2 regions of the Paenibacillus sp. EB106-06-01-XG199 genome follow, and region 2 is predicted to be linked to the other one. Evidence: riboswitches for the same ligand, from Rfam matches in the RefSeq annotation. Region 2 holds a riboswitch; the other holds the start of a gene.

Region 1 (8,650 bases), on a different contig from region 2:
GCGGACGGAATGCCGCTCTATGCCGAATGTGGCGGCTATATGGTACTGGCACGCAGTCTGACCGACCGCAGCGGGAACTTGCATGAGATGGCCGGGATTATTCCGGCTCATACGGTTATGCAGGAGCGTCGTGCGGCGCTTGGTTACCGGGAAGTTACCGCGATCCGGGACTGCCTGCTGCTGCTGCAGGGAGAGACGCTGCGCGGACATGAATTTCATTACTCCGTCATGAGTTATGACCATGGAGAGCCGAGGAACTTTGCGTATGAGAGCAAAGGGAGGGGCGGCAGCCAGCCGGAAGGTTATGTAAGCGGCAATGTGATGGCAGCTTATGCCCATATTCATCTGGCTTCTTATCTGCCGGCCGCCGCACGGTTTGTCGCAGCATGCCGGGCCTATCATGAACGTAAGTAAGCCAGATATTTACCAGCTGTGACAAAGGACAAAACAGCAGCTCCGTTAAACAGGGGATAGCGTGTGATGTCCTTTTTTTTCGGAAAACAGAACTATGTCAACCGCTTGTCATAACCCTGCAACCCACGTATAATAAAGGCAAGAGAGCGCTTTAATATTATATAACTACCGGTAGAGCCGGTTAACGGCCAGCCGTTCATGGAGAAGGGGGAACACTGCAGTGAAATTGTTGGGAGCGATTGAAGCAGGGGGAACGAAGTTTGTATGCGGAGTGGGGAATGAGGACGGGACGATAATCGACCGGGTCAGCTTTCCAACGACAACGCCCGAAGAGACGATGGGACTCGTGATCGACTATTTTGGCAATAAACAAGTCGGCGCCATCGGCATCGGCTCATTTGGACCCATTGATCCGGTGCCGGGAAGCCCTACGTATGGATATATTACGACGACTCCGAAACCTCACTGGGGACAATATAATCTGGTAGGAGCCGTAGGCGGACAATTCAATGTGCCGATCGGTTTTGATACGGATGTGAATGGAGCAGCGTTGGGTGAATACAAATGGGGAGCAGCTCAGGGGCTGGACAGCTGTCTTTATATTACCGTTGGCACAGGCATCGGGGCCGGGGCAGTGGTCGGCGGTGAGCTGATTCACGGCTTATCTCATCCTGAAATGGGGCATATTCTGGTGCCGCGCCATCCGGAGGACAACTTTGCCGGCTTTTGCCCTTATCATGGGGATTGCCTGGAAGGCCTGGCCGCAGGTCCGGCGATCGGCAGCCGTTGGGGCCAGCCGGCAGGCGAGCTGCCTGCGGATCACCCGGCCTGGGCCATGGAGGCCCATTATCTGGCGCATGCACTAATGAATTATGTGCTTATTCTGTCTCCGCAGAAGATCGTTATGGGCGGCGGTGTCATGAAGCAAAGTCAGCTGTTCCCGTTAATCCATGCCAAGCTGCAAGAGCTGCTGGGAGGTTATGTGCAGCATCCTGCGCTAAATGAAGGCATCGGCAACTATGTTGTTTCACCACAGCTCGGAGACAATGCCGGACTGTCCGGAGCGCTTGGATTAGCCAAAATGGCATTGGACAGAGCCTAACACAAAAAGAGATTGACTGTTCGGCAATCTATGGTATCCTAGGATTTAACAGTATAGCATTTAAGAGGGAGCACCTCTTTCACGTTCAGCGTGAGAGAGGTGCTTTTTGTGCGTTCAAGGGTCTGTATAGCAGCCGTGCTCTATAGATCGGAAGCTCCGGCGTTGACGCGATCATGCTTGCTGTAAGACGAGGAAGGTAGGGATCGGGATGCAGATCGTATTTATGAACCGGTTGTCGAGAATGTCAGGGGCAGACCAGGAGGCGTTTGCCCAGCTATGGATTGGCGAGGAAGAAGGCATTTGGAGTCTGGGCTGGCGCGATTTTTCCGGTGCCGAGGAGCTGAGCGACAACATTTGGTATGAGGGCGGCTCATGGAATGAGATGTTATGTGTATACAGGCATGAGCTGGCGGTAAAGATGGGGGACGGCTACCGTCCGTTAATCGACGGTGCATTCCATGAAGAAGAGGGTCTGAACAGCCGTAATCAGGAGCAGCTCAAGCTGCAGCATTACAGCGAACAGCACGCCAACGAAGCCATTTATGAGGAGCTCTGCGCCTGGCGCAGGGGCAGAGCATCCAGTGAACGCAAAGCGCCTTATATTCTGGCCAGTAACCGTCTGCTGCGGATGCTTAGCGCATTTCTTCCCCGCACGCGGGAGGAACTGCTGCAAATCCCGGGGGTCGGCGAGGGTAAGGCTTTGCAATACGGGGCCGAATGGCTGAACATTACTTCGGGAGCTTCGCGTGATCACAGTTATCCGCTGAGCTGGGTCAACGAGGCTGTTGAAGAGGAGGCCTTCAGCTCATGGCTTTATAAGCAGAAAGAGCTTAAGTACAAGAAACAGCTGGAACGGCTGCGGCTGCGGCGCATAGTGCTACAGGGAATTGAAAACGGCCTGGGAATGGAACAGCTCAAAACGACGAGCGGCGTTAGCCGCCGTGAAGTGCTCGAAGCGGTAGAAGAACTGGAGAAGGACGGATATTCCGTGGAGAAGCTGATTGAGCTGGAACTACAGGGAATCTCACCAAACGAGCAGGACAGTATATGGACCGCCTATGAACTGTTGGGCGATTCATTCCTGAAGCCTGTGCTGTATAAAGCGTACGGAGAGGAATTTTCACCTGTCGAAGGGCTCGATATGTATTATGAACGGCTGCGGCTGATCCGGATCCGTTTCCGGCGCGGTACGGAGAACGGAGTGGAAATGGCTACGGGGTTTTAGAATAAGGCTTTCGATGCCAAGGCGAAATGGAGTTGCCTAAGCGAAAGAATTGTAGCTAAGCGGGATTCCTCCCTTGCAGGAGAGAGTTCCGCTTAGGTTTTTTTCGATTTGTATTACAAAATATGCAAACAGGGTAATGAACATTAACCTTTAGGCAGATGATCAAAGGGAATTTGCGGATTGCCGCTGAACATATTTTGGATTGGAGCTGTATATATGAATGTTTTACAATGGCTTGAAGAGTGGTATTCACGGCAATGTGACGGAGATTGGGAACACAGCCAGGTTGTCAGTATTACGACACTTGATAATCCCGGGTGGTCTGTTGACATTTTTTTGGGAGGAACCGAACTGGAGGATAAAGGTTTTGAACTGCTGAATATTGACAGGTCGGATGTCGACTGGGTATACGGCAAGGTAAGCGATAATATTTTCCAGGGAAGAGGAGGAGTGAACAATTTAGAAGAGATCCTACAAATATTTCAGCAATGGGCAATGCTTAACGAAGATTAGAATAGATGCTATTCAGCTTCTTCTGAACAAAAAGACGAAGGCTTCCATTCCCTTGCGGTAACGGTGCCTTCGCCTAGCGTATTCGTCCGTTGTTGTTCATAGCCAATCCTTTTTGCGGAAAACAAACAGCATCCCGCAGCCGAGCGTCACCATAACGGCAATAACGCCATAGTAGCCGTACTCTGAATGGGTCTCGGGAATATTGTCAAAGTTCATCCCGTAGATCCCGGTAATTACGGTCAGCGGCATGAATATCGTTGTAATGGCTGTAAATACTCTCATAATTTCGTTGGCACGGTTGGCAATACTCGATTGGTACGCCTCGCGTAAGTTGCCCATAAGATCGCGGTAGGTCTCGAAGGTTTCAGAGATTTTGACCGCATTTTCATAAATGTCGCTAAAATACTTCTGCAGCTGGTCATCAATCAGGCGGAGGTCTTTTTTATTTAGGGTGTTGATAACCTCTTTCTGCGGTCCAAGCATCTTCTTCAACCAGAGTATTTCGCTGCGCAGACCGATAATCTCGCTAAGATGCGATTTCTTGGTATGCATAAGGATATCCTCCTCCAGCTTCTCAATCCGCACTTCAATCCGGTCGCCGACGGAAAAATAGTTATCCACGACAGTGTCGATCAGATGGTACAGGAAGCGGTCCGGCTCGCTGACCTCCTGCTCCCACAGGATGGGTTTCAGCACACGCAGTTCATGGATCTTTTGTTTGGTGACGGTAATAATGTAATGTCTGCCGAGAAACACGTTCAGTGCACGAAGGAAAATCTCCTCGTCATCGAAACGGATGCTGTTGACAACTATAAAATAATGGCTTTCATAAATTTCAATCTTCGGGCGCTGCTCCTCTTCGCTGAGGCAATCCTCAACGGCCAGGTCATGCAGATTGTATAAGGGCTGAAGCAGCTCCAAATCCTCAATATCCGCATCAATCCAGTAGAAGCCCTCTGTAGGGGCTGTCAGTGTTTCTTCAATATCCTCAATAGTTGTAAAAACTCCTGCGTTCACCTGCCGAATTTTCATCTGATTCACTCCTTCTGTCCCCAGTCTTCTCCAGGGATATGCTAATTAAAGCACAGAGAAAAAAATCAGCTTGGCCGGTGGTACAATCAACGAATAAGGCCAAATGACGTTTCGAGAGCATGAAGAAGAACTGCTCCCGCCGCCGGCAAGCTGATGTTAATCCTGTGTGGTAGCTCACTTTGCACGCTTAACTGCGCACCCGGGTCGCCTTCCATTCTTCTCTCACCTCTTCTTTTCGTCATTTATAGTATGAAACACTTGTCTAGTATAACGCCGGGGTATGCCTCTTTCAAGCAAAATTCTTTTCACTTTCAGGGGCTCTTTAGCATTGTATGGGCTTGACGAAAAGGAGGTTCATGATTTAAAGTGAATTTTAAGAAAAACAACGTTTGACATTTTAGATTTTTCTAACTGAATACAGCTAAATCTTATCAAGAGCAGGTGGAGGGACTAGCCCGATGAAACCCGGCAACCGGCGTGTGAACGCACGGTGCTAATTCTTGCGGAAGCTTTGCAGGGGATATTTGAATCCCGGCAGAAGTTCTCTGGCAGATGAGAGAGGCGCATATGACTGCAAATCTATGACCTTTCTCGCCCGAGAAAGGTCTTTTTTGGTTGTATTTTAAACACAAGCCGTATTAGCGGCACTCAAATTCAGTTAAGGAGTGGACACAACAATGCCAATTAAAATTCCCGACAGCTTGCCGGCCAAAGAGGTATTATCCGGGGAGAATATCTTTGTAATGGATGAAAGCCAGGCCTTCCACCAGGACATCCGCCCCTTGAGAATCGCTATTCTGAATTTAATGCCGACTAAGGAAACAACCGAAACGCAGCTGCTGCGCCTAATCGGAAACTCGCCGCTTCAGGTTGATGTGATTCTGCTGCATCCCAGCTCCCATACCTCCAAGAACACTTCGGCAGAGCACTTGAAGAGCTTTTATAAAACCTTTGACGAAATCAGCCACCGCCGTCTGGATGGATTAATTGTTACCGGCGCCCCGGTAGAACAGATGGAGTTCGAGGATGTGAACTACTGGGAAGAGCTGAAAGAAATCTTCGAATGGAGCAAACACAACGTTACTTCGACCATGCATATCTGTTGGGCTGCCCAGGCAGGACTGTATCACCACTTTGGAGTGCACAAGGTTAGCTTGGACGAGAAATGCTTCGGAGTTTTCCCGCACACCCTGAGCCATAATAACGTCAAGCTGCTGCGCGGATTTGACGAAGTGTTCCATGTTCCACATTCCCGCCATACCGACATATCCCGTGAGGATATCCTCGCTAATCCGGATCTGCAGATTCTGGCCGAATCGGAGGAAGCCGGAATTTATCTGGTAGCGACACATGACGGCAGACAGATTTTCGTTACCGGTCATTCTGAATATGATCCTTTTTCCCTCAAATGGGAGTATGACCGGGATGCAGCCAAGGGGATGGATGTCGCACTGCCGAAGCATTACTATCCAAAGGATGATCCGCAGCGCACACCGCCGGCCGTCTGGCGGGCCCATGCCAACTTATTGTTTGCCAATTGGCTCAATTACTATGTATACCAGGAGACCCCTTACGATATTGGTCCGATTATTTAAAAGAGAAGACGTTAGCTGCTTCACACCATATAGAAATGATTACACCACATTTAGGAGGCTTACAGATGGACGAGAAACTTAGGATTGAAAGCAGACTGGCGCAAATTGGCTCACAGGAAGATCCCGCTACAGGGGCAGTAAATTATCCGATTTATAATGCAACGGCATTCCGCCACCCTAGACTCGGACAAAGCACAGGTTTTGACTACAGCCGCACCAAAAGCCCAACCCGCTCCGTGCTGGAAGAGGCGGCTGCGGAGCTGGAATCAGGAGACGCCGGCTTTGCCTGCAGCTCCGGGATGGCTGCGCTGACCACAGTGTTTGCACTGTTCGGGCATGGTGACCATCTGGTGGTCTCGCTGGATCTGTACGGGGGCACATACCGGCTGCTGGAGCGGATTCTGTCCAAGTACGGGATCACAGCCTCCTATGTGGATACAAACGATCTTGATGCGCTGGAAGCGGCGCGCCTTCCGAATACGAAGGCTGTATTTATTGAAACCCCGACCAATCCGCTGATGATGATTACGGATGTGTCAGCCGTGTGTACGTGGGCCCGCCGGCAAGGACTACTCACAATCGTAGACAATACGCTGCTTACCCCGTTCTTCCAGCGTCCGCTGGAGCTCGGCGCGGATATTATTGTCCATAGTGCCACCAAATATCTGGGCGGCCATAACGATGTCCTTGCGGGTCTTATCGTTACCAAGGGCACCGAGCTGTCGGCAGAAATGGCCATTCTGCATAACTCTCTGGGTGCCGTACTTGCACCAAATGACAGCTACCAGCTGATGAAAGGCATGAAGACGCTGGCCCTGCGTATGGAGCGGCATGAGAGCAATGCGCTGGAATTGGCTCATTATCTGCTGGAGCACCCGGCTATTGCAGAGGTATTCCATCCGGGGTTGCCTGATCACCCGGGCTACGAAATTCAGAACCGCCAGTCCTCGGGCAACACCGGGATCTTCTCCTTTAAGGTAAAAGACGCCAGATATGTGGAGCCGCTGCTCCGCCATATCCGCCTGATCGCCTTCGCCGAAAGCCTGGGCGGTGTCGAGTCGCTGATGACCTATCCGGCGGTGCAGACCCATGCCGACATTCCGGTCGAAATTCGCGATGCCGTAGGCGTGGATGACCGCCTGCTGCGCTTCTCTGTCGGAATAGAGCATGTGAATGATCTGAAGAGCGATCTCAGCCAGGCGCTGGAAGCAGCGCGGATCGAGCTTGAGGAAGCTGCGAATTAAAGAAAAGCAGACGGATGATAAAGGTACCGGCAGCAGCGCCGCTTGATGGCTCTGCTGTTTTTTGCTCTTATTAGGAATGTAAAAACATGCCTGCCTCGGCTGAGGAATCACGTGTACGCAAAAAGTTTCTCAAGCCGCCCGGATTGTGATACGATGAAGAAACGAGCTTATTCAAATGTTATACAAATTTAATTCATCCATCATACTAAATGGGCTTAAGAGGAGGCTGCGAACGATGAGTGCGATAGATCTTATTCTGGATAAGACGCTGAAGGGCGAACGTCTTCAATTGGAGGACACTATCCGGTTGTTCGAGAGCAACGAAATTGAGAAAATGGGCGCTGCCGCAGATATTATTATGAAACGCTGGCACCCGGACCCGCTGGCCACATTCGTGATCGGCCGCAATATTAACTACACCAATGTGTGTGATGTGTACTGCCGCTTCTGCGCATTTTACCGCAGACCCGGATCCGAGGAGGGCTATGTGCTTCCCGATGAGACCATCTATCAAAAAATTGCCGAAACCATAGCCGTAAACGGCACGGAAATCCTCATGCAGGGCGGCACGAATCCGAATCTGCCGTTCAGCTACTATACGGATCTGCTGCGTGGCATTAAGCAGCGTTTCCCGGAAATTACGATGCATTCCTTCTCTCCGGCGGAGATTATGAAGATGAAGGAAGTGTCCGGCCTTTCTCTGGAAGAGGTAGTGCGGGAGATTCATGCCGCAGGACTAGATTCGCTGCCAGGCGGTGGAGCGGAAATTCTTGATGACCGTACCCGCCGCAAGATCAGCCGGCTGAAAGGCTCCTGGCGCGAATGGATGGACGTCATGCAGACCGCACATAAAATCGGCATGAACACGACCGCAACGATGGTTATTGGCCTGGGAGAGAGTATGGAAGAGCGCGCGCTTCATTTACTGCGTGTGCGTGAAGCTCAAGATGAGTGTATCGCCAATAAATATGACTCCGAAGGGTTCCTGGCCTTTATCTCCTGGACATTCCAGCCGGACAACACCAACCTGAAGCTGGACAGACAGACGCCGGAGGAATACCTGAAGACGGTAGCCATCAGCCGCCTTGTGCTGGATAATATCAAGAACTTCCAATCCTCCTGGGTAACGATGGGGCCTGAGGTTGGCAAGTTGTCCCTGCAATACGGCTGCAATGATTTCGGCAGTACAATGATCGAAGAGAACGTGGTTTCCTCAGCGGGTGCGACCTACAAGGTCAACATCGAGTCGATCACCCAACTCATCCGTGAGGCGGGCAAGATCCCTGCGCAGCGTAACACACGCTATGATATTCTGCGGACGTTCGAGGATGCCAATGCGAAGATCGACAATGATTTTGTCATGCAGAACTAGGAAGCTCCGCTGATATTCTAAGTTTAATAAACCTTCATAACAATGCGTTAGAGCACCTGTCCGTGTACTTGGAATTCACGGGCGGGTGCTTTTTGCTGTGTGCCTGCGTGGTGATAACTGACCAGTACTATGTCGAATCTACTAATAGTTTAA
Region 2 (8,650 bases):
TATACGGCATTATCGCAGCAACGGCGCTTTGCTTCTTCATTATTACTTATCTAAATCTGCGCATGCTCAAAACGATTGTTCCTTTTGAGATTATGGGTAAACGGTGGGGCGGATTTGCCATTGCGGTCCTCGCTTCCGGCGGAATTGGTTACGGCCTGAACGAAGCTGGAGTTATGCTGACCCATCTGATGCCTGCACGGATTGCTTTCCTGATTACCTGTCTGGTTGTGGGAGCGGCTGTTGTTGTAATTTATCTTGTACTCCTGATTGTGCTGGGTGTGCTGAGCCGCCAGGAGGTTGCCAGTTATCCGCGTGCTTTGCAGAAGCTGCTCAAACCACTGATGAAGCTTCAGCCTGAACGTGTTCGTACTAACGAATAATGCTATGATTAATATCTTATTTCGTCTATTTTATTTGACTTCCTGAGCACATTTTGCTTCACTTAAAGGGTAACCGACTCAATGATGAAGAAAGGATTGGATAATCCATGGATAAAATTTCTTCCCCTGCGGAATTTCAGGTAGCGATTCAATCACCGCGCTTGAGCGTAGCTATATTCAAGGCGGATTGGTGCTCCGATTGCAAGTTTATTGATCCTTTTATGCCTGAAGTGGAGCAGAAATACGATGGACGTCTTACGCTTGTAGAGGTGGATGTTGATGCGGTAGGCGATGTCAGCCAGGAACAGAACATTCTTGGAATTCCCAGCTTTGTCGCTTACACCGACGGGCGTGAGCTTGTAAGATTCGTTAATAAGCTGCGCAAATCCCGTGAGGAAATTGAGAGTTTTCTGAATACGGCGCTTGAGGTTTATCTGAGTATTCACAAGTAATGATGTTTGCACACCGCTTTCGCCTTGATAGAGCAGAAGCGGTGTTTTTTTTAAAATAAAAGAATTTATATACTTCATGCTATAAATTATCCTTATATTATCCAGTTCATTCCTATGAAAAAAGCGGGTGATCCTATTGACGACAAATCAATTGAAAACGCTTAGCTATATCACTTGTCTCACAATGTTTTTCGCCTTGCTTGGAGGCGCTGTGGTCACGAAGACGGGATCGGGACTGGAGTGCGGACATGATTGGCCGCTCTGCCACGGAAAGCTGATTCCAGCCTATACCGTGGGATCAATGATCGAGTACACCCACCGCTTGTTCAGTGGGTTGGCGGGTTTGATGTCGTTAATATCGGTGTTTGCCTTTTGGCGTTATGCCCGCAGACAGAAGGAACTGCTCGTTTATGCTGGGCTGACACTTTTTTTTGTAGTGGTACAGGGTGGAATGGGAGCGCTTGCGGTCATGCAAGCGCAGTCTGCTGCGGTGATGGCCCTGCATATGGGCTTCTCTTTAATTGCTTTCGCCAGCTCACTCATGCTCGCGCTGGGGACGAAGAGGCGGCATGAATCTAGAGCCGTAGAGGAAGCTTACGGTCAAGGGGTAAGCCGGGGGTTCCGCAACTTAACGTGGTTTACGGCGTTATATTCATATATTGTCGTTTATATCGGAGCTTATGTTAGCCACACAGATTCACAGGGAGGCTGCTCCGGCTGGCCGCTCTGCAATGGGGAATGGATTCCCGAGCTGTCTGGTGGTGTAGGCATTGTGTTTGTACACCGGGTTGCGGCGGCGCTGCTGTTTGTTCTGATTGCACTGCTTGGACATTTAGCCTATTGGAAACACAGAGCATGGCCTGAGCTGAGGGCTCTGGGCGTTGTCGCGGTTGTGCTCTGCCTGCTGCAGGTACTCAGCGGTGCGGCTGTGGTGCATACGCTGTATAACGAACAATTGTACATATTTGCTGCGCTGGCCCATATTTTGCTGATTGCTGGACTGTTCGGAGTCTTGTGCTACATGAGTGTGCGTGTAGGGCAGCTGAGCAGAAAGAATAAATCAAACTAAATGCAGGGGAAATGTTCGTCTGTCCTGTATCGTTAGTTCTCAGTAGAGACTGCCAATCAGACTTTGGGCACTCAGCCAGGTTTGAGGAGGAACAATAAAGTGGGATACGATAATTTGCGTCAATGGATCGAGCAGTTGAGAAAGGATAAGGATCTCGCTGTGATTGATACTCCGGTGGACCCCTATCTTGAACTGGCGGAGATTCATCGGCGTGTGGTTCGGGAAGAAGGGCCGGCATTGCTCTTTACCCATGTAAAAGGAACACCTTTTCCGGTCGCGACAAATTTATTCGGGACGGTCCGCAGGGTAAACCAGGCATTTGGGACCCGGCCCGAACAGCTGATGAAGTCGCTGACGGGGGCGGTGGAAACTTTGCTGCCGCCCACCCCCTCGGCGATATGGAAAGAAAAAGGGCTGCTGTATGATCTGCTCAAGGTCGGCGTCAAAGATGTGCCGCAGGGTGAAGCGCCTGTGCTGGGCATATGCCGCAGTACCGACCCGCTGCAGGAGTTGCCCAGAGTGACAAGCTGGCACGAGGATGGCGGGCCGCTGATTACCCTTCCGTTAGTATATACCGAGAGTATTACCAATCCGTTGAACCGTAACCTTGGAATGTACCGTGTGCAAATTTATGATGATAATACAACAGGTGTCCATTGGCAAATCCATAAAGGCGGCGGTTTTCATCACCGTGAGGCTGAACTGCTCGGCGAGGCGCTGCCAGTCTCCGTATTTCTCGGCGGCCCGCCGGCGCTGATTGCCTCAGCCATTGCTCCCCTGCCGGAGCGGCTGCCTGAACTGCTGCTGGCTTCGCTGATGCTTGGCCGCCGGCTGCCCATGGTTAAGGATCCCATGGGCGGACACCGAATTCCCGCTGAATCCGAATTTGCCATCCGCGGTCTTGTAACGCCGCTGGAGCGTCGCCCGGAGGGACCTTTCGGAGATCCCTACGGATATTATTCCCGGCAGCATGATTTCCCTGTCCTGCATGTTCAGCGGATGTGGCATCGCAAGGATGCGATTTATCCGGCAACGATTGCCGGCAAACCCCGCCAGGAGGACTATTATTTGAAGGATTTTCTTCAGCGACTCCTGTCCCCGGCCTATCCGCTGCTGATGCCGTCAGTCAAGGCGCTGTGGTCTTATACCGAAGCCGGCTCGCATTCGCTGGCAGCCGCCGTTGTACGCGAAAGCTATTCGCGCGAAGCTCTGGCATCGGCTTTTCGCATTCTGGGAGAAGGCCAGCTGTCTTTGACCAAATTTCTTCTGCTGACGAATGAGCCGGTGGATCTTTGCGATTTCCCCAAGCTGCTGGAGACGGTACTGGAGCGTTTCGATCCGAAAACTGATCTGGTTGTGCTGAATAATACGGCTCAAGATACCTCTGATTATACTGGACAGCAGCTGAATCGCGGCAGTAAAGGCATAATGATGGGAACCGGATCCCTGGTTCGGGTTCTTCCCCGTATCTATAATGAGGGAGTGCTTCCCGGAATTACCGGCGTTGTTCCTTATTGCGGAGGATGTTTAACAGTATCGGGTGCATCCTATATAGACGACCCTGAGCTTCCGCTGAGACTGATCGCCGAACTGCGCCAGAACGAAACGGAATGGCCGCTCGTCATCCTGGTGGATCACGCCGCTGAAACCGCTCAGACGCAAACCTCCTTTCTGTGGACTGTGTTCACCCGGTTTAATCCGGCGAGCGATATTTACGCAGAATCCGAGGTTAACCGCCATCACATTGGCTATAAGCTGCCGATTGTTATCGACGCCCGCATGAAGCCCGATTATCCGGATGAGCTGGAACCATGCGGGGATATTGTGAAGGTGGTCGACCAAAACTGGAGGAACTATTTCCCGATGCTCACAAAACTAAGTTAATGCTTCCGATGTTAGTTTTGTACGAAGAAGAATCAGGAAGAATTGCTCACATAACTAAGCGAATGCTTCCGAAGCGAGTTTTGTACGAAGTAGATTCAGGATGTAATGCTTACAAAACTTTAAGGAGGACAAAACATGCTGCGGATATTACTGGGAGAACCGCCGCGCGAGAACGGCGGTGTACTGGCTGAAGCCATGGACAACATGGCGAAGCTTGCAGCGATGCTGCGCAAGGAGATGAACGCGTATGAGGACCACGACCATGAATACCGCAAGCTGGAGATATGGACGCGCGGGCTGATTTCCTCCCTGGACGAGTTGGAGCAAAGCTGGTTCGCGGCAGCCTTTTACAGGAAATTGGTTGTTGCCGGTTATATGGATGATATGACGGTGATCGAGCAGGGCGATTATGCCCGGTACGTTTATTTTTATAAAAACGGCTTTATTCGTGTCTTCTCACTGCTGGACAAGCTTGGAACTGTATTGAACAGTTTGTATAATCTCAACACGACCAAGGTCAAAGCCCATTTCTCGTATTTCACCGTACTGCGGCAATTTCAATTGCTCAAAGCGCATGCGCCGCTGGCGGAAGAACTGGAGAATATCAAGAACTCTTACCGGGAGCCGCTGCAGAATCTGCGTAAACGCCGCAACGCCGAAATTCATTATATGAATGCGGAAATGCAGGATGATCTCTGGCAAAGACATCAAGGGCTGCATGACAAAATTCAGCTTGAAGATTTGGACAGTCATCTGGAGGATTTAAAGCAGTGCCTTGAGATGGTGTGCAAATCTTTAAGGGCTTCGTTCCGTTACAGCAATGAGCAGTGGCGTAAAAACGCGGCAGCCTTGAAAGCAAGAGACGGCTCTAAGTAAAACTTTCCCTTTGACAAAAAACCTGAAACTTACTATACTTAGGCATGCATTCGTTTCTCACAGAGAACGGCAACTAATTTCATATCATAATCTTATCGAGAGCGGCGGAGGGATAGGCCCGATGAAGCCCGGCAACCGATTTGTGTAATACGCGTCAACCCGCGTTTTAGATGAATGTCATGGTGCTAATTCCTACAATACCGCGTGGTTTGCGGTCTTTGGCAGATGAGAAGGCATTGTTAATATACGCACAGGGCCTCTTGCGATCTGCAATCGATCGTAAGAGGTCTTTTTGATGTTATAGAAAGAAATAAAGAGAGGGGGACATCAATTGATAGAGCTAAAAGGTTTAACCAAGGTCTACGGAAAAGGCAGCAAGGCCGCTACAGCGCTCTGGGATCTGAACCTGTCCATCAAAAAAGGTGAGGTTTTTGGAGTAATCGGTCATTCCGGAGCGGGAAAAAGCACCCTAATCCGCTGCATTAACCTGCTGGAGCGTCCGACAGAGGGTGAGGTATGGGTGAACGGTGTGGATCTGACGGCGCTGAATCAGAGGCAATTGCAGGAGCAGCGGCGCAAAATCGGAATGATTTTTCAGCATTTCAATCTGCTCACTTCGGCTACAGTATACGATAATATCGCTTTTCCGCTGCGGCTGATGGGCACTCCGGGAAAAGAAATTGACCATAAAGTGAAGGAACTGATAACACTGGTTGGTCTCGAACAACATCTGAACAAATATCCTGCCCAGCTGTCCGGTGGACAGAAGCAGCGGGTGGGCGTGGCCCGTGCCTTGGCTAGTGATCCCGATGTGCTGCTATGCGACGAAGCGACCTCAGCGCTGGATCCGCAGACAACAGATTCCATTCTGCGTTTGCTGCTCGATATCAACAAGCGATTTAATCTGACCATTGTGCTGATTACGCATGAAATGCATGTTATACAGAGCATCTGTGACCGGGTCGCAGTCATTCATGGCGGCGGTATTATCGAGCAGGGGAATGTTGCAGAGGTATTCCTAAAGCCCAAGCATGAAGTAACCAAGGAATTTATCCGTAGTGAAACTCAGCAGGACGGGCCTCTTCGGGCGGCCATTGATGCGGTGAACGGTGAATTCGGCAAGGCCGTCAAGATTACCTTTTTGGGACAAAAAACGTACGAGTCTACCTTGTCCCATGTGGCCCGCGATACCGGAGTCAACTTTGCGATTTTGCAGGGGACAATCTCCACAATTAAAGATGTGCCTTACGGCCAGCTGATTGTCCGTTTTGAAGGGTCTCCTGAAGCGGTTGAAGCCACAATCGCCGAGTTAACGGCGCAGGGGCTTGATGTGGAGGTGATTTCATAGTGGGCGGATTGAATTTTAATACGATTAATTGGGAAGAAATGCTTGATGCAACAGTGGCTACACTAAAAATGTTGGCATTTTCCGGAATATTCACAATTATTCTTGGTTTACCACTCGGAATTGTGTTATATTTATGGGGAAGATCAAATAACATTGTTATCAGGGTTATTTACTCGGCATTATCGCTGCTTGTAAACATCCTGCGTTCCGTTCCATTTCTTATTCTAATGGTAGCATTGATTCCTTTCAGCAAGTCAATTATGGGGACTTCGATAGGCGTGCTCGGTACAATTCCGGCGCTGGTCATCGGTGCGGCTCCGTTTTTTGCCAGGCTGGTAGAGACAGCACTGCGTGAGGTTGACCGGGGCGTGATTGAAGCAGCACAAGGAATGGGAGCTTCCACAGGGCAGATCGTTATGCGTGTACTTTTGCCCGAGGCTCGTCCAGGCTTGCTTGCCGGAGTGACCATCACTCTCGTTACGCTCGTTTCCTATACCGCGATGTCGGGTATGATCGGCGGCGGCGGTCTTGGTGACCTGGCAATCCGCTACGGTTATTACCGGTATGAGAAAGAAGTTATGATTATCTCCGTAGTGCTGATGGTTATACTAGTTCAGCTGCTGCAAATGGCCGGAGACCGGCTGGTCAAATTTTTTACCCGGAAATAAGGTACGTCCATATATAGCCTTATTCATACACTTAATAAAGGGGGATTTACAGATGAAGAAAGTACTGCTCACATTTTTCAGTTTGACCTTGGTATTGGTGCTGGCTGCTTGCGGCAACAATAACAATACCAATAACGTGGCTAATTCCGCCGCAACGAATGCACCAGTAACAGATGCTTCTGCAGAGCCAACGACCGAACCAGCTGCAGAACCTGTAACCCTCGTGGTCGGCGCATCTCCTGTGCCGCATGCTGAAATTCTCAAGGCTATCGCTCCGCTGCTTGAAGCACAAGGCATCAAGCTGGAAATCAAAGAATTTACAGACTATATCCTGCCGAACACACAGCTTGCGGAAAAGGCACTGGATGCGAACTTCTTCCAGCACAAGCCTTACCTTGATGACCAGAACAAAAAGAACGGCTCGGAACTGGTATCGGTAACTGCTGTTCACGTTGAACCTTTCGGCGCTTATTCCAAAAAAATCAAATCGATTGATGAACTGGCTGACGGCGCGAAAGTAGCCATTCCGAACGATGCCACCAACGGTGGACGCGCACTGATCCTGCTGGCCAAAAACGGTCTGATCACCTTGAAAGACGACACTAATATTACTTCCACCAAAGCGGATATTACCGAAAACAAAAAGAAACTTGAGATCATTGAATTGGATGCAGCAATGCTGCCACGCCAGCTTGATGAAGTGGATATTGCTCTGATCAACACCAACTTTGCACTTGAAGCGGGCCTTGTTCCAACCAAAGATGCATTGTTCATTGAAGGAGCAGATTCCCCTTACGCCAACCTGCTGGTATCCCGTCCTGATAACAAGGATTCCGATGCTATCCAGAAACTGGCTGCAGCTTTGAACTCTGCGGAAGCTAAAGCATTTATCGAAGAGAAATACGAAGGTGCGATTATCCCTGCATTTTAAGCTAGTGCCTTAGCCGACTTAACAGATTACAACGAAAACCCCCGCATGCCAGAAAAAGGCATGCGGGGGTTTTTAGCACTCCGGTTGTTGCGAAATGTGAAATCCTCTATAATATATATAACAAGTGGAAACGATAATTTATAGTGTAAAGCCTATAAGTTCTTATACTTCAAAAAAATCCCGGGTCTTCTTCTCAGAAGATCCGGGATCGGTATCAAACGGGATTAGAATACTTGAACAACTTCTTCTACGCCTTCTACTTCTTCAAGGAGGGCGCGTTCGATCCCGGCTTTCAACGTGATCGTGGAGCTGGGGCAACTGCCGCAGGCACCCATAAGCTTCAACTTAACAATGCCGTCTTCAACATCGATCAGTTCGACGTCACCGCCATCGCGCTGCAGGAACGGACGAAGTTTATCGAGCACTTCCAGTACTTCATCATACATGGTGGTGCTTTGTACATTCTCACTCATTTCTCAATCACTCCTTTCGTAAGTTCATTATAGTACAAAAAGTTAAAAAATAAAATGGTTAGTGCAGAATAGGGAGAGCATCATGAGACCAATTATTGAATTTTGTGCCAGTAATATTGGCCATGGCACGGAACCGCTGAAACAAAAGCTGGAACAAAATCCGGAATACGATGTAATTGAATACGGTTGTCTGAACAACTGCGGCGAGTGCTACCTGCAGCCATTCGCCATGGTTGACGGCGAAATTATTGAAGCAGCTTCTCCGGAGGAACTGGAAGCAGCTATCGAGGCCGCAATTAAGGAACAGGAAGCATGGGACAATCTGGAACTGGACTAGCCAAAGGCTAGTCCTATCCTTGGCCTACCCTTAACTTAACCCAAAGGCCGTTTGGACATCCAAAGTACGCCGCTTTTCAGCAGACGGGGGACACGTCCCATGACGGAGCGGCGGCCCATCAGCCCGAAACCGGCATGTTTGCCCAGGGAACCAAGCGTTCCCTTCAGCTTGATCGCATGGAGCTTCGGCGTTTCGCCGCGCCACAGCGCCTGAAGGATATGTGCTACCTGTT

What was found. A riboswitch is a leader RNA that binds a small molecule or an ion and turns the genes downstream of it on or off. The one in region 2 is predicted to bind S-adenosylmethionine.
Region 1: another riboswitch for S-adenosylmethionine. It lies ahead of metA (homoserine O-acetyltransferase MetA); the one in region 2 lies ahead of AC3WT9_RS19465 (methionine ABC transporter ATP-binding protein).

What each region holds. Positions count from the first base shown of each region.
Region 1 is NZ_JBYTDQ010000004.1:96,384-105,033, reverse strand. It holds gene AC3WT9_RS15725 (cobyrinic acid a,c-diamide synthase CobB) at 1-414, shown strand, start outside; gene AC3WT9_RS15720 (ROK family protein) at 635-1,516, shown strand; gene AC3WT9_RS15715 (HRDC domain-containing protein) at 1,725-2,741, shown strand; gene AC3WT9_RS15710 (immunity 53 family protein) at 2,958-3,254, shown strand; gene corA (magnesium/cobalt transporter CorA) at 3,351-4,286, opposite strand; SAM riboswitch class I at 4,712-4,845, shown strand; gene metA (homoserine O-acetyltransferase MetA) at 4,964-5,881, shown strand; gene AC3WT9_RS15695 (PLP-dependent transferase) at 5,947-7,125, shown strand; gene mqnC (cyclic dehypoxanthinyl futalosine synthase) at 7,361-8,497, shown strand.
Region 2 is NZ_JBYTDQ010000005.1:218,280-226,929, forward strand. It holds gene AC3WT9_RS19440 (putative polysaccharide biosynthesis protein) at 1-380, shown strand, start outside; gene AC3WT9_RS19445 (thioredoxin family protein) at 488-832, shown strand; gene AC3WT9_RS19450 (COX15/CtaA family protein) at 969-1,901, shown strand; gene AC3WT9_RS19455 (UbiD family decarboxylase) at 2,001-3,785, shown strand; gene AC3WT9_RS19460 (Cthe_2314 family HEPN domain-containing protein) at 3,921-4,661, shown strand; SAM riboswitch class I at 4,751-4,893, shown strand; gene AC3WT9_RS19465 (methionine ABC transporter ATP-binding protein) at 4,993-6,009, shown strand; gene AC3WT9_RS19470 (methionine ABC transporter permease) at 6,048-6,677, shown strand; gene AC3WT9_RS19475 (MetQ/NlpA family ABC transporter substrate-binding protein) at 6,730-7,608, shown strand; gene AC3WT9_RS19480 (NifU family protein) at 7,833-8,081, opposite strand; gene AC3WT9_RS19485 (YuzB family protein) at 8,164-8,418, shown strand; gene AC3WT9_RS19490 (NAD(P)/FAD-dependent oxidoreductase) at 8,454-8,650, opposite strand, start outside.